DNA from 2 places in the Streptococcus chenjunshii genome. Region 2 is predicted to be linked to the other one. Evidence: predicted binding sites of a transcription regulator. Region 2 holds the regulator's gene; the other holds the start of a gene.
The links. Region 2 encodes Rex, which represses fermentation and respiration genes when NADH is low (regulators of the CRP and FNR family bind a similar motif). Its sites were predicted from a motif close to TTGTGAANTANTTCACAA; they were not measured.

Region 1: the regulator Rex is predicted to act here: its motif matches at 3,265-3,282, upstream of adhE (bifunctional acetaldehyde-CoA/alcohol dehydrogenase).

The regions. Positions count from the first base shown of each region.
Region 1 covers NZ_CP031733.1:2,229,322-2,237,086, reverse strand. The annotation lists gene DDV21_RS10815 (LTA synthase family protein) at 1-1,365, opposite strand, end outside; gene def (peptide deformylase) at 1,393-2,007, opposite strand; gene rpsO (30S ribosomal protein S15) at 2,381-2,650, shown strand; gene adhE (bifunctional acetaldehyde-CoA/alcohol dehydrogenase) at 3,341-6,022, shown strand; gene pnp (polyribonucleotide nucleotidyltransferase) at 6,414-7,765, shown strand, end outside.
Region 2 covers NZ_CP031733.1:1,194,256-1,202,020, reverse strand. The annotation lists gene DDV21_RS05925 (CYTH domain-containing protein) at 1-131, shown strand, start outside; gene DDV21_RS05920 (ribose-phosphate diphosphokinase) at 269-1,243, shown strand; gene DDV21_RS05915 (cysteine desulfurase family protein) at 1,250-2,365, shown strand; gene DDV21_RS05910 (DUF1831 domain-containing protein) at 2,367-2,714, shown strand; gene DDV21_RS05905 (redox-sensing transcriptional repressor Rex) at 3,017-3,655, shown strand; gene DDV21_RS05900 (gamma-glutamyl-gamma-aminobutyrate hydrolase family protein) at 3,665-4,363, shown strand; gene radC (RadC family protein) at 4,360-5,040, opposite strand; gene DDV21_RS05890 (glycosyltransferase family 8 protein) at 5,191-6,021, opposite strand; gene DDV21_RS05885 (AI-2E family transporter) at 6,209-7,333, opposite strand; gene DDV21_RS05880 (6-phospho-beta-glucosidase) at 7,601-7,765, opposite strand, start outside.

The DNA.
Region 1 (7,765 bases), 1.0 Mb from region 2:
ATCCATATCCACACTGTTAGCGATATGATAAACTAGAGGTCTTAGGGCAAAGAGTGCGGTCAGGATACCAACAGCCGAGATTATCAGCTTCTGGTAAAGTGTTTTTCTTAGAAAAGCTAAGCGGTTCGGCAGTTTTTGCCAAAACGGAAGCGGTTCAGGCCAGGCAAATAATGTTCTGGAAGGCGGCAGGAAAGCCAGTGCAATCAGGTAAAAGGCGGTTAAAAAGATTAACTCCGGAATAATTAATTCAACAGTGATTTTGGTGTTCTGCGCAACATTCAGACCATCGCGAATTTGCAGGAAATGATAGGCCAGAAGCGGTGTGGACCGGATAGCAATCAGCGCTTTATTGACAATGCCCATAATCAGTCCGCCCGCAGCAGCCAGCATACTTGCCATACGCAGGGAAGTCGTCAGCATAGCCAACGTCAGCCAGATGACAGTAATGATAGCCAGATTAGCCGGAATATCCGCAGCTTTTAGATAGGAATCATAAGCGGAAGGCATTTCCAGCAGATAAAAAGTTAAAAAGGGAGCGGGCACAATCAGGAGCAAGTAAAGGAGCTGTCCCCAATAGCGCCAGCGTGTTTTTACAAAGTAGAACAGAACCTGACCCAATATTAAAGCAAAAAAAGTGAATAACGTCAGCACCAGCATAGCTTTATTGAAGCTGTATAGGGTGTTGGAAAAAACGAAGCTTTGCGGCAGGGTATAGTTCAAGCCCGCCGCTAAGGCATAATAGGAAGCAGCCAGCAAGATAAAAGCCAGCAGGAACCGCCGGAAGGGCAGCCGTTTATAGAGTTCCAGCTGCACAAAAAGCGGCAGCGCTGCTGCTAAAATGGCCATCTGCAGCCACCAGACAGCATTGGTGCTGCTTAGACCGTAATGCTGAGGAAAATCAATAGTCAGCAGTTCGTAGCTCTCTTCTTCCTGATATGTGTTGAGCTGCATATAAAGCACATCATCCAGATAGATCTGCAGATAGCCGCCAAGATAGTAGCGGCTGTATTCAAAGGAAATATTTCTGACCGGTCCATCATGCTGGATTTCCATAGTCGGATTTTCCAAGTCATCTGTGGCTTCGGTGATGTTAATAGGAATAGGAACAGCAGCGCTGTAGACTCCCCAGTCATTGCGCACAATCTCATCATCATTCAGGGGTTGTCCTTCAAGAGCAATCTGTCTGGTATTTTCACGGTAACCGGCCGCTAATGGATCTTTTTGCTTGGCTGCGACAATTTTGATATTCCCGTTATTATTTGCAACTTTCAGTTCATTGCGCAGCAAAAAAACATAGGAAAAAAAAGCTAAGGCGCAGACCAGACTGATTAGAAGTTTCTGCCGCTTTTCTACCCAATTGATCATTCTTTTCACAATGTTCTCCTTGATGTTTTATTCAATAATCAGCATGCCTTCTTTAACGGCGAAGGGTTCGGCTTCATTGATACGGTCGAAGAACATAATACCGTTTGTGTGGTCAATTTCATGCTGAACCACAATGGCATGGTAGCCTTTCAGCTTCATCCGCTTTTTGCTGCCTTGTTTATCAAAGTACTCAACGGTTACACGGGCATGCCGGACAACATAGCCGGGAACTTCCCGGTCAACAGACAGACAGCCTTCACCGTCAGCTAGGGCAGCTTCCTGAACAGAGTGGGCGATAATTCGCGGATTGTACATTATTTCCTGCAGGCTGTAGCTTTCTTCCGGCGGATTGCCTTCTTCATCCTCCGGATTAGGAACCAAAACAGCGATGATCCGTTTGGAAATGTCCAATTGGGGGGCTGCCAGACCTACGCCACCGCGCAGCCCCATTTTTTCAGCCATCACAGGGTCCTGTGAGTGTTTCAAAAACTGCAGCATCTTTTCTCCCAGAATGACGTCCTCATCCTTAAGAGGAAGAGAGACATCTTTGGCCCGCGCCCGCAGCGTCGGATGCCCTTCGCGGATAATATCGTCCATATTAATATTATGGCTCGGCCGTATTAATTTGTCCTGTACTGACATAGTATCTCCTTTATTAATTCAACATTAAATTAATTTTGAATTCAAACAAATCTACTATATCACAAAATGCCCCGTAAATAAAGAAGTGAGCCTTCTTTATGAAATGCTCGGCAGCTGTCTCTGTCATGTATAATCAGGGGCTGCAATAGAGACAATCCAAACTCTATTGCAGCAGCCATTCTATCGGTAACCAGCAGTTCAGCCCCATTTATCAGAATTATCTGGCTTACGATTCTTTTTGCCCGGTAATGATTGACGGGCTTTTTTGAATTTGTTACAATAGGAGCAGTCGCAAAGACAAACTAACTTTTTCTTGGTTCCGGGAGCTGCCAAAACCCAGAACTCGGATGAAGCAATAAAAGGAGAAATGATTATGGCAATCTCAAAAGAGAAAAAAAATGAAATTATTGCACAGTATGCGCGCCATGAGGGCGATACCGGCAGCGTAGAAGTTCAAGTAGCTGTTTTGACTTGGGAAATTAACCATTTGAACGAACACATCAAACAGCATAAAAAAGACCATGCAACATACCGGGGCTTGATGAAGAAAATCGGTCACCGCCGCAATTTGCTGGCTTATCTGCGCCGCACAGATGTTAACCGCTACCGTGAACTGATTCAGTCATTGGGACTGCGCCGTTAAGCAAACTCATCATTTTAAAAAACCAAAGCCAAAACAGACGATTCTTGGCTTTGTTTTTTTTATGTAGAAACAAAAACCGCTAAGAAATCCATATGAAAAGGCGGTAAGTCCGAAATCTCCGATTTCGTAGACGCACCCCTGCCAGGATGATTAGAAGGGTGCGGTCGGTTGCTAAGACGACAAAGCCTTCAATCAGCTACGGCTGGCGGTAAGTCCGAAATCTCCGATTTCGCAGACGCACCCCTGCCAGGATGATTAGAAGGATGCGGTCGGCTGTTAAGGCGACAAAGCTTTCAGATGCCCACGGCTAGTTAACTTTAAATCAATTCTAAACTTAGCTATATCTTTTTTGCAAAGAGTTTTAGGCTGTGTTCAGTTCTGACAAGATAAAAGGCCATAGTGGAAACTGCTGAGACAGGTTTCGGCTGAAATGCTGCAAACACAAAGATAATAGGGACCTTCCATCAGCTTCCTTCCCAGCTGTACAGTGGCTGCCGTTTTTATCAAAAAGCTTTGGGACGCCTGTAAATCAGCCCTTCGATACTGGGAGAGAAAATAAATGAAAAAAATCACAAAAAATACTTGATTTCACCTGCGGAAAATTATATAATAGCAAGTGAAAAAAATCACAAAATACTTTTCTTAAGCTAAAGGAAAGTATCCGGCGCTATTTTTGTAAAGGAGTTTTTAATGGTTAAAGAAGCAAAAACAAATGTCGAAAAGACAGAGCTTACCGCGGAAGAAGCTGCGGCACAGTACACAAATACCTTAGTTGAAAAAGCTTTGGTGGCCGAGGAAGCTTATGCGACCTATACACAGGAGCAGGTTGATAAAATCGTAGCGGCTATGGCTTTAGCCGGATCTGAAGCTTCCCTGCAGCTGGCAAAAGAAGCGCACGAAGAAACAGGGCGCGGTGTTGTTGAAGACAAGGATACGAAAAACCACTTTGCGACAGAGAATGTTTATGAAAGAATTAAAAATGAAAAAACGGTAGGCATTATCGGTGAAGATAAGGTGTCAGGCAGTATCAAAATCGCGGCTCCTCTCGGTGTGTTAGCAGGTATTGTTCCAACGACTAATCCGACATCGACAACCATGTTTAAGATCTTGGTAGCTTTAAAGACCAGAAACGCTATTGTCTTTGCCTTCCACCCGGCAGCACAGAACTGTTCAGCTCATGCGGCTCAAATCCTGTATGACGCAGCACTTAAAGCTGGGGCACCTAAAGATATTATCCAATGGATTGATACCCCTTCAATTGCCAATACCAGTGCCTTGATTTCCAACAAAAAGATCGCTTCGATTTTGGCAACCGGCGGGCCGGGCATGGTTAACGCAGCTCTTAAATCAGGGAACCCGTCTATGGGTGTCGGAGCCGGCAACGGTGCCGTCTTCGTTGATGCGACAGCTCACCTTGACCGTGCGGTCGAAGATCTTCTTCTGTCAAAACGTTTCGATAACGGTATGATTTGTGCAACTGAAAACTCAGCAGTTGTCGAAGCGCCAATCTATCAAGAATGGCTGGAAAAAATGCAGGAAAAGGGAGCTTACTTAGTTCCTAAAAAAGACTACAAGAAACTTGAAGATTTCGTGTTCAATGATGGTCACGGCGTTAACGGACCGGTTGCAGGTATGTCAGCACAGTGGATCTGTGAACAGGCTGGTGTAAAACTGCCTGAAGGCAAAGATGTTCTCTTGTTTGAACTGGACAAGAAAAACATTGGAGAAAAGCTCTCATCTGAAAAACTCTCCCCGCTCTTGTCTGTTTACAAGGCTAAGGACCGTCAGGATGGTATTGAAATTGTAGCTGCTCTCTTGGACTACCAAGGGGCAGGCCACAACTGCGCTATCCAAATCGGCTCACAAGCCGACCCATTTGTCACCGAATTTGGCGATGCTTTGAATTCATCCCGTGTCTTGGTTAACCAACCGGATTCAGTCGGCGGTATCGGCGATGTTTATACGGATGCATTGGAAGCCAGCTTAACTCTTGGAACAGGATCATGGGGGAAAAATTCATTGTCTCACAATTTATCAACCAGCGACCTTCTGAATGTGAAAACTGTTGCCAAACGCCGCAACCGTCCGCAATGGGTTCGTCTGCCGGAAAAAACATACTACGAAAAGAACGCTATTTCCTACTTGCAGGATGCCTATGAACCAATGGAACGCGCACTGATTGTAGCTGACCCGGGTATGGTTCAGTTTGGTTTCGTTGATACTGTTTATGCACAGCTGGCCCTGCGTGATGAGAAAGTTGTGACATCGCTCTATGGAACGATCAAACCGGATCCGACACTGGGACAAACTATCGAAATTGCTAAACAGATGCGTGATTTCAAACCGGATACAGTTATTGCTATCGGGGGCGGTTCGGCAATTGATGCATCTAAGATTGCCCGTCTGATCTATGAAGTATCGCTCGACAAAGAGGATGGCTGGCTTGACAGCTATGACAATGTCAGCGAATTCTTCCTTGAACTGCAGCAAAAATTCATCGATATCCGCAAGCGTATCGTTAAATTTAAACATCAGACTGTAACCCGTCTCTTCTGTATCCCGACAACTTCCGGTACAGGTGCGGAAGTAACACCGTTTGCCGTTATTACAGATGACTTTACCCATGTGAAGTACCCATTGGCAGACTATGAATTGGTTCCGCAAGTGGCTATCGTTGATCCGGAATTTGTCATGACTGTGCCAAAACGGACGGCTGCTTGGTCAGGTCTCGATGCTCTGTCGCATGCGCTTGAATCATATGTTTCTGTGATGGCTTCTGATTTCACCCGTCCTTGGTCACTTGAAGCGATTAAGCTGATTATTGAAAACTTAGAAGATGCTTACAACTATGACCCTCAGAATCCAACTCTGCGCGGCGAGCAGGCCAAAGAAAACATGCATTACGCCTCAACAATTGCCGGTATGGCATTCGGCAATGCTTTCTTAGGAATCAACCACTCCTTGGCTCACAAAACCGGCGGTGAGTTTGGACTGCCGCACGGTCTTGCTATTTCTATTGCTATGCAGCATGTTATCCGCTATAATGGGGTGTCCGGCAATGTGAAACGCTCCGTTTATCCGCGTTATGAAGAATACCGTGCACAGCGGGATTATGCCGATATTGCCCGTTATCTCGGCCTGAAAGGCAAAGATGATGCTGAATTGGTTGAAGCGCTCTGCCAGCGTATTGATAAGCTGATGCACGCTGTCGGTGTTGAGCCGAAACTGTCTGCCAACGGTGTTACAAAAGAAGCCTTTGATGCAGCTGTTGACCGTCTGGCAAGTCTGGCGTATGACGACCAATGTACTCCAGCAAACCCACGTCAGCCTTACATTGCAGAGCTGAAACAATTACTGATTGACCAGTTCTAAGAGCTGATTGACTGAACCTCCCTTCAGGGGAGGTTTTTCTTTATTAGGGAAGAGAAAATCATCTGCTGCTCTTTTTAAAGACAGCAGTCTTTTTTTAAAAGGAGACAGTTTTCCGGATTTTTTATTTTGCTTAAATTATGGTATGATAATAACAATACGTGGTTTTATGCAAAAACAAGTTTGTAATTCTTTACAGATTGGTTTTTGTAGAAAACGGCGTATGGTAAATCATTAAGAACAAAAAGAAAGTTATAACTGGGAGTTAGTTGACAATTTTTCAGCCTCAGTCGTTAAAAACCGTGGGGGTTGAAAGCTGCAGAAAAACAGCTGTCAGCCTCTTGTTTTTGAGCGTTTCTTTTTGCTCTTGTATTATGAACAAAAGGAGTCATAAATGACAAAACAGGTTTTTCAAACAACTTTTGCGGGGAAACCGCTGATCGTTGAAGTTGGTCAGCTGGCTAAACAGGCTAACGGCGCTGCCTTGATTCGTTATGGGGAAAGCACCGTGCTGACCGCTGCTGCAATGTCTAAAAAAATGTCTACAGGGGACTTCTTTCCCTTACAGGTTAATTACGAGGAAAAGATGTATGCTGCCGGGAAATTTCCGGGAGGATTTAATAAACGGGAAGGCCGTCCGTCGACAGATGCAACTTTGACCGCCCGGCTGATTGACCGTCCGATTCGGCCGCTGTTTGCAGAAGGCTTCCGCAATGAAGTTCAGGTCATTAACACTGTCCTGTCCTACGATGCCGATGCCAGTGCCCCGATGGCTGCGATGTTTGGTTCTTCGCTGGCTCTGTCTGTCTCTGATATTCCGTTTAATGGTCCAATCGCAGGTGTTCAGGTCGCCTATATTAATGGTGAATATATCATTAATCCAACGGCACAGCAAAAAGAGGATTCGCTTTTGGAACTGACTGTAGCAGGAACCAAAGAAGCTATTAATATGGTGGAATCCGGGGCTAAGGAATTATCTGAAGAGATCATGCTGACAGCTTTGCTTAAAGGGCACGAAGCGATCAAAGAGCTGATTGCTTTTCAGGAAAGCATCATAGCTCAAGTCGGGAAAGCTAAAGCTGAAGTGGAACTCTTGCAGGTTGACAGTCAGCTTCAGGAAGAGATTACTGCCGTTTATCAATCGGAACTGCAGAAGGCTGTTCAGACTGAAGAGAAGCTGGCTCGTGAAGCAGCTACAGAGAAGGTTAAAGAAGATGTCAGGGCTGTCTATGAAGAAAAATTTGCTGATGCCGAAGATCTCGATGTGATCATGCGTGATGTCTCTGAAATACTTGAGCAGATGGAGCACGCTGAGGTGCGCCGCCTGATTACTGAAGACAAGATTCGTCCGGATGGCCGTAAAATTGATGAAATCCGACCGCTGGAAGCAGAAGTAGATTTTCTGCCTCAGGTCCATGGTTCGGGGCTCTTTACGCGCGGGCAAACTCAAGCTCTGTCAGTTTTAACCTTGGCTCCCATGGGAGAAACCCAAATTGTTGACGGCTTAGAACCGGAATACAAGAAGCGTTTTATCCATCACTATAATTTTCCGCAGTATTCTGTTGGTGAAACTGGCCGCTATGGCGCCCCTGGCCGGCGGGAAATCGGGCACGGGGCACTCGGTGAACGCGCTCTGGCTCAGGTGCTGCCAAGCTTGGAGGAATTCCCATATGCTATTCGCTTGGTGGCGGAAGTATTAGAGTCAAACGGCTCTTCTTCGCAGGCATCTATCTGTGCAGGCACTCT
Region 2 (7,765 bases):
TAAAAGATGCAGACAGCGGAAAAAAAGATTTTGCTGAATTTTTAGTTCAACATGATATTGCTTTTAAATATGCTAAAAGTAAGATTGCCAGACTGACAAACAGCTTAAAAGCTGTTAAAAAGTTAAAGTAAAAAGGAACTGAAATATTCGTGATTTTCTGGTAAAATAAAACTGGTAGGCAAAACCTGCTTCTTATTTTTACAAGTTAAAAACAGCATTTCTGCGGCACCTTTTATCATATTAAAAATTTAAGGAGAATGTACTAATTATGGCCCAACACCACACTGATAGACAGCTCAAGCTCTTTTCACTGACCTCCAATCCCGAAATTGCTGAAAAAATTGCTGACGCAGCCGGCGTTCCTCTTGGGAAAATGTCATCGCGTCAATTTTCAGATGGCGAAATCATGATTAATATTGAAGAAACTGTCCGCGGCGATGATATTTACATTATTCAGTCAACCAGCTACCCTGTCAATGACAATTTGTGGGAACTGCTGATTATGGTCGACGCCTGCAAACGCGCCAGCGCTAATTCAGTAAACGTTGTTATTCCTTATTTTGGTTATTCCCGACAAGATCGGATTGCGGCTTCACGGGAACCTATCACAGCCAAACTAGTTGCTAATATGCTTGTCAAAGCAGGAGTTGATCGTGTATTGACATTGGATCTGCATACTGTTCAGGTACAGGGCTTTTTTGATACTCCTGTAGATAACCTGTTCACCATCCCGCTTTTCGCAGAATACTACTCCACCCTCAATTTATCCGGCGAAGACATTGTTGTTGTCAGTCCCAAAAATTCAGGTATTAAGCGTGCGCGAAGTTTAGCAGAATACCTCGATGCACCGATTGCTATTATTGATTATGCTCAGGATGATGCCTCGAGAGAAGAAGGGTATATCATTGGAGAGGTCGCAGGAAAAAAAGCTATCCTTATTGACGATATTTTAAATACAGGGAAAACCTTAGCAGAGGCAGCAAAAATTTTGGAACGCGGCGGGGTGACGGCTATTTACGCAGCTGCCAGCCACGGTCTGTTTGCCGGCGGCGCTGCAGATATTCTTGCTGCTGCACCGCTGAAAGAAATCATTGTGACTGACTCTGTTTCAACTAAAGAACGAACACCTGAAAATGTGAAATACCTTTCAGCAAGCAAACTTATTGCTGATGCCATTATCCGCATTCATGAGCGAAAACCGGTCAGCCCGCTTTTTGCTTACACGCCATCTAGTAAAGGATAATACGCTATGGTATATCTCGATAATGCTGCTACTACAGCTCTGACACCGAAAGTCATTGAGATAATGACAGAGGTAATGACTGACAATTTTGGCAATCCATCAAGCATTCATGCATACGGGCGGAAAGCCAATCACGTTCTGAGGACGGCCAGACAGACCATTGCTGACATTTTAAGGACATCGGAAAGAAGAATCATCTTTACTTCCGGCGGAACAGAAGCTAATAATACAGCTATCAAAGGTTATGCTCTCGCCAATCAGGACAAAGGCAAGCATATTATCACTACAGCAATCGAACACCCTTCCGTTCTAGAGCCGCTCGGCTATTTGCAAAAAAGATTCGGCTTTGAAATAACCTATCTCAAACCGGAAAACGGTTCAGTCACAAGCGCTAGTCTTCAGAAAGCACTGAGGGATGATACTATTCTGGTCAGTTTCATGCATGCGAACAACGAAACTGGTGACCTGCTGCCGATTGAGGAAGCGGCTAAGCTTTTAAAAAACCATCAGGCAGCTTTCCATGTTGATGCTGTCCAAACAATGGGGAAGCTGCCGGTCTATCCTGAAGAAGTAGGAATTGATTTCCTATCGGCTACAGCCCACAAATTTCATGGGCCGAAGGGTGTTGGCTTTCTTTATGCCAATCCGCTTCATTTTGACAGTCTGCTTCATGGAGGTGAGCAGGAAGAAAAAAGACGGGCGAGCACAGAGAATCTTATTGCAATTGCTGGAATGGCACAGGCTCTTGCTGACAGCAGAAAGCAGGCAAAAGAAAATCTGACTTATATTCAAGGATTGAAAAGAGCCTTTTTAGAGGCACTCTCTCCTGCTTCCTATTACCTCAATGGCTCTTCAAAACAGCTCCCACACATTATCAATATCGGCTTTCCGGGTCAAAACAACAGTATTTTGCTGACACAGCTTGATTTGGCTGGTTTTGCTGTCTCTACTGGTTCTGCCTGCACTGCCGGTACCGTTGACCCCAGCCATGTGCTTGCCAGCATTTACGGTGCTGATTCTGCCAGACTGCAAGAATCTATTCGCATCAGTTTATCTAAACAAAATACGCAGGAAGAATTGCTGCAGTTAGCAAATAAATTAAAAGAAATAACAGGAACATAAAATGGCATTTACAAAAGAAGTAACGTTAGACGGCTGCAAATACAGCTACAGTATCAATTCAAATGTTAAACCGTATACACTGCGGGATACTACCTTTGTCCAAAATAAAATCGGGCATTATGAATTAAAGCGTCTGCTGGAAAATATTCCTAATTCCGGTAACGGCTTCCCTCTAAAAATAACTGTCCATAGGGACTTGAATGCTTTTAAGCTAAGTATTACCGATCAGTCCGGTTTACGCCCAGTTAATATCTTCCGTTCAGAAGACAACCATATCCTGCAGGATAAGTTTTATTTTTTAATGGACAGCTTAGTCGAACGTCACATTTTTGATAAAACTCTGCTTTAAAGGATAGGAGCAAAAGCATGATTTCCAATAAATGGATTGTACCTTCTGCTTCTTGCACAGTTAGTATAGGCTGCCCGCTGCTGCTTACAGGGCAGTTTGGCAGTTTAAGGCAATCCTTGAAATTAGAACGCATCCCAATCAGGGGTTTCGACTGCTGCGGCAAACCTTTATTCTATAAAGTAAACTAGGATGGGGACTTCTGTCCCACTCCTCTTTTTTATCAGAGATTGAAGTGCATTAATGTTGCCGGTTTTACAATCTTTTTGTACAATATAGACTATATAAATTAAGGAGATGATTTTGTGGTTATTGATAAATCCATTCCTAATGCGACAGCTAAGCGTCTGTCACTGTATTATCGGATTTTTAAACGCTTTTATGCGGATAATGTTGAAAAAGCCAGCTCAAAACAAATTGCTGACGCTATGGGAATTGATTCTGCTACTGTTCGCCGCGATTTTTCCTATTTTGGAGAACTGGGCAGGCGGGGGTTTGGTTACGATGTCACAAAGCTTATGAACTTTTTTGCTGATATTCTGAATGACCATTCCACAACAAATGTTGCATTAGTAGGCTGCGGTAATATTGGCCGTGCGCTGCTTCATTACCGCTTTCATGACCGAAATAAAATGCAGATCGCCTTGGCTTTTGACAGAGACGATAACGAGCTTGTCGGAACAAAAACCTCTGACGGTATTCCTATCTACGGTATCTCTGCCGTCCATGACCAAATCCAAAAAACTGATATCAAAACTGCTATCTTGACTGTTCCCAGCACTCAGGCTCAGGAAGTGGCTGAATTGCTTGTTGCTGCCGGTATAAAAGGCATACTGAGTTTCGCTCCTGTCCGCCTCAGCCTTCCTAAGTCCGTTATCGTTCAATATGTGGATTTGACAAGTGAATTGCAAACACTGCTTTACTTTATGAACCAAACAGACTAAGGAGGAAGTATGCCTAAAAAACCGATAATCGGTATCACCGCTAATCAGCGGCCTAACCCTGCAGCTGAAGATATTTCTTGGTCTTATGTGCCCAGTGGATTTGTCAATGGTGTTAGGGCTGCCGGAGGATTACCGCTTGTCCTTCCGGTCGGCAGTCCCGAAACTGCTTCTGATTACGTGAGTATGTTTGATAAACTGATTCTTATCGGTGGTCAAAATGTGGATCCCAGTTTTTATGGTGAAAAAAAGCAGGCCAGCGAGAATGATTTTTTTAAAGAGCGTGATATTTTTGAACTGGCCTTGATTGAAGAAACGACCAAACAAAAAAAGGCGATTTTCTCTGTTTGCCGCGGGACACAGCTGATGAATGTCGCACTCGGCGGCTCTCTCCATCAAGATATTGAAAACCATTGGCAGGACAGCCCTGCTGATTATCTGTCTCACGATATGATAATCAAAAAAGATAGTAAACTGGCCGATATTTACGGTCTTAGCAGCTCTATTAATTCTTTCCATCACCAAAGTATCAACCACTTAGCCAGTGAACTGCGGGTTATCGCTAAAGATCCTAAAGACGGGACAATTGAAGCTGTGGAATCCATCAATCCCAATATGCGCTTTTTGGGAGTTCAATGGCATCCAGAATTGCTTTATGAATCACGCAAAGAGGATTTGGATCTGTTTAAATATGTTGTTTCTGAACTCTAAAGCAGACCCGTCTCTTCGCGAAAACTATAATAATCATGCTTACTGACGATAATGTGATCAAGACAGACAATCCCCATGTCTTCACATGATCGTTTTATTTTTTCTGTAAAACGCAGATCGCTCTCACTGGGAACAAGCGATCCAGAAGGGTGATTATGGACCAGAATGATGGAGGTGGCCATATTTCTGCAGGCATAATGCAGAATTTCGCGCGGTTCAGCAATAGAGCGCCTAACAGTTCCGATAAAAACTATCCGCTGCTCAATAACACGGTTTTGGGTGTCTAAATAAAGTGTCAGCAGGTGCTCCTGTTTTTTGTTTCCCAGCTCTATAATCATTTTCTGGGCCAGTCTTTCGCTGCTCAAAATTCTTTCGTTTTGATAGTATTCTGCCTTATTAATTCGATTAGCTAATTCCAGCATCGCCTTGATTTCTATTGACTTGACTTTGCCTACGCCTTTGATACTCTGCAATTCCTGTAATGATAAATCGCGAAAATCCGCTAAACTTCTGATATCTTTCAAAATCTGTGTTGAAACTTCCAAAACAGGCCTCTGCTTTGTCCCTGTGCGCAGCAAAATAGCTAATAGCTCCTGATTGCTGAGCTTTTCAGCCCCTAAATCAGCCAGACGTTCTCTGGGCAGCAAAGCTTCTTCTCTCAATTCAACTGTATACATTTTTTACCTCCATCTATTCTATTCGAAAATCAGCTTAAAAAGGCGAAAGACAGAAAGGTTGGGAGGCAATATGAAAATGGGATAGACAGGTATGAATGGCTGTGCATTCATACCTGTCTATCCCAGCTTTTTTATCAAGCTTAGCAGCCTTCAGTCTGATTTGACTCTGGCAGTCAAATGCTGATAATGCTTATAAAGAGCGCTGTAGCGTCCTCTGTAGTCTTTTTTCCATGGTTTATCCCGACCGCAAAAATGCAGAAAAACCGTATGTTTAATAACCCAATCTAAGTCCCACTGCCCAGAACTTCTGGTGAAATACAGAATATTATAGCGGGCATCATAATTATAAATATGATCTGGGATAAGAAGCGTTTTATGACCATAGAGAGCATTGAGGATATCCTGATCCGGCAAAAAGAGCAATAAACTGTTTTTTTCAATATAAGCAAGAATATCCTGATGGTTAACGATTTGGCGGTTCAGCTCTAAATTCATCAGGAGTACACCCGAATTAAAATACCCTTCTGCTTCAAAATTCCTTAACCTCAATTTATTGACCAGCTCTGGAATATTAGTATCTGAAGTATGGCTGGCCGCAGCAAACAGTTTGTCAGAAAGGTCCAGATGGTACAAAGGCACAATATCGTTTAGACACAGAATATCCGCATCCATATACAAAATCCGGTCTAGCTCTTTAGGCAGATATTCGTGGGCTAACAGGCGATAATAAATCGTTTCTGGATAACGGTCTGTTGTCGGAGCATCTTTAAAGGCCTCTTCGCCAATGACAACCGGAAAATAAGCAAACCCCAGCTGCTGGCAAAATTGATGGATTTCGGCATTTCTTTGCAGCAGCTTTTTCTGTAAAACATAAACAGCCATATCTTTTACTGATGCATTTTGCCAAACAGAAAACAGAGTTACTTTAAACTGGTCAACATAACTATCATCGATTGAATAGAGCAAATTTATTGGTTTCATATCATTATAGTAGCATTTTTCCAAAGATTTAGCAGAATCTGGAACACTTATGTCCCAGATTCATTTACGTACAGAAATAAATATTTGTGTTAGGCGCCTTTAATTTCAGGCAGCCGTCTTAAACAGCTGTACGGAAACAGGAGACACAACGGTACAGTCAGACTCACGATTTTTAATCCCGTTTACTTCATCGTTCAGGTGAGGGCTGCTGAGATTGGCGTTTTCTGACATTATCTTTAATAATTTGATAGATAGAAGCACTCAGCGGCACCGCAATGAGCATACCGATGATTCCAAAAACCGAGCCGCCGATAATAACAGAAAACAAGACCCAGATAGCCGGCAGTCCAATAGAACCCCCAACAACCTTAGGATAAATAATATTGCTTTCAAACTGTTGGAGTATAATCAAAAATATTAAAAAGAAAAAAGCTTGCTTGGGAGATTGCGTCAAAACCAGAATAGTCCCCAAAAGCCCTCCCAGATAAGCACCGATAACAGGAATAATATTTGTGAAGCCGACTAAGATACCGACTGTCGTCGCAAAGGGGAAATTAAAAATCATCATCCCAACTGTACACAGAGTAGCAAGAATAAATGCTTCAATAGTTTGCCCGGCGAAAAAACCGCGAAAACGCTGATGCAAAATCCCTGTCACATAGTAAACAGTAGAAGCATAGCGAGAAAAATACGTATCGATCAACAGACGTGATTGGCGCTGAAGCTGATCCTTGCTGGAGAGTACATAGATCGAGAATACCAGACTGACAAAAACATTCACCAGTGTTGATGCAATAGAGGTAACTGATGTTAGAAGCCCTGTCAGTATCGCTAAAACCTGAGTTAGGATTTGCCGGCTGTAGCGGGAAAATGCGGCGGTTAAATCAGATTCGAGGCCTAAATAATCAAGAATTTTAGCAAACTGTTTGTTTTCATATAAGTCTGTCAAAAACTGCTGCAAAGCCTCGGTATCAATAGACATTAAAGAGCTGATACTGGCAATCAAATCTGGGATAACAATGGAAAAAAGCCAGACAATCACTGCAATAAAACTGAGATAAGCCGAAACCATGGCCAGCAGTCTTTTTAGCTTGAACCATCTTTTCGATGTCATGAATAAGCCGAACAGATGCTCATAAGCGGTCATGACAATATTAACAATATAAGCGAGAGCCGCCCCAATCAAAAAAGGCTGACTGGCTGTCCAAACCGTATTAATAAGATTAGCACCGCTTGACCAATTTGCCTGAATAAAATAACATATCACAAAAACAGCAATTAAATAACCGGCCTGTCTTTTACTAAATTTCATACTTCCTCCTGTCTTTTTCACATTATACACTAAATAAAGCCGGAAATAAACCATTCCGACTTTAAGATACAAAGAGCCGTTAAGAAATCCGTGTGAAAACAGGGACTGACAAGCGATGCTGGCAGGCATCTTTTTCACTAGGATTTAGGCCGTGTTCAGTTTTAATAAGATACAAAGGCTGCTTAAGACGCAAAAGGAAATATATTATACCAAAACATGACAGTCTGACTTACACTTTTGAGAGTAAAGCGTTTATGTTGAATGGAGTCAGTCAAGGTCTGTGCCATTAGAAGCGATAACCTTTTTATACCAAGCAAATGACTTCTTCTTGGAACGTTTAAGGCTGCCGTTTCCTTCATTATCACGATCAACATAAATGAAGCCGTAACGTTTTTTCATTTCTCCAGTTCCGGCAGAAACTAAATCAATACA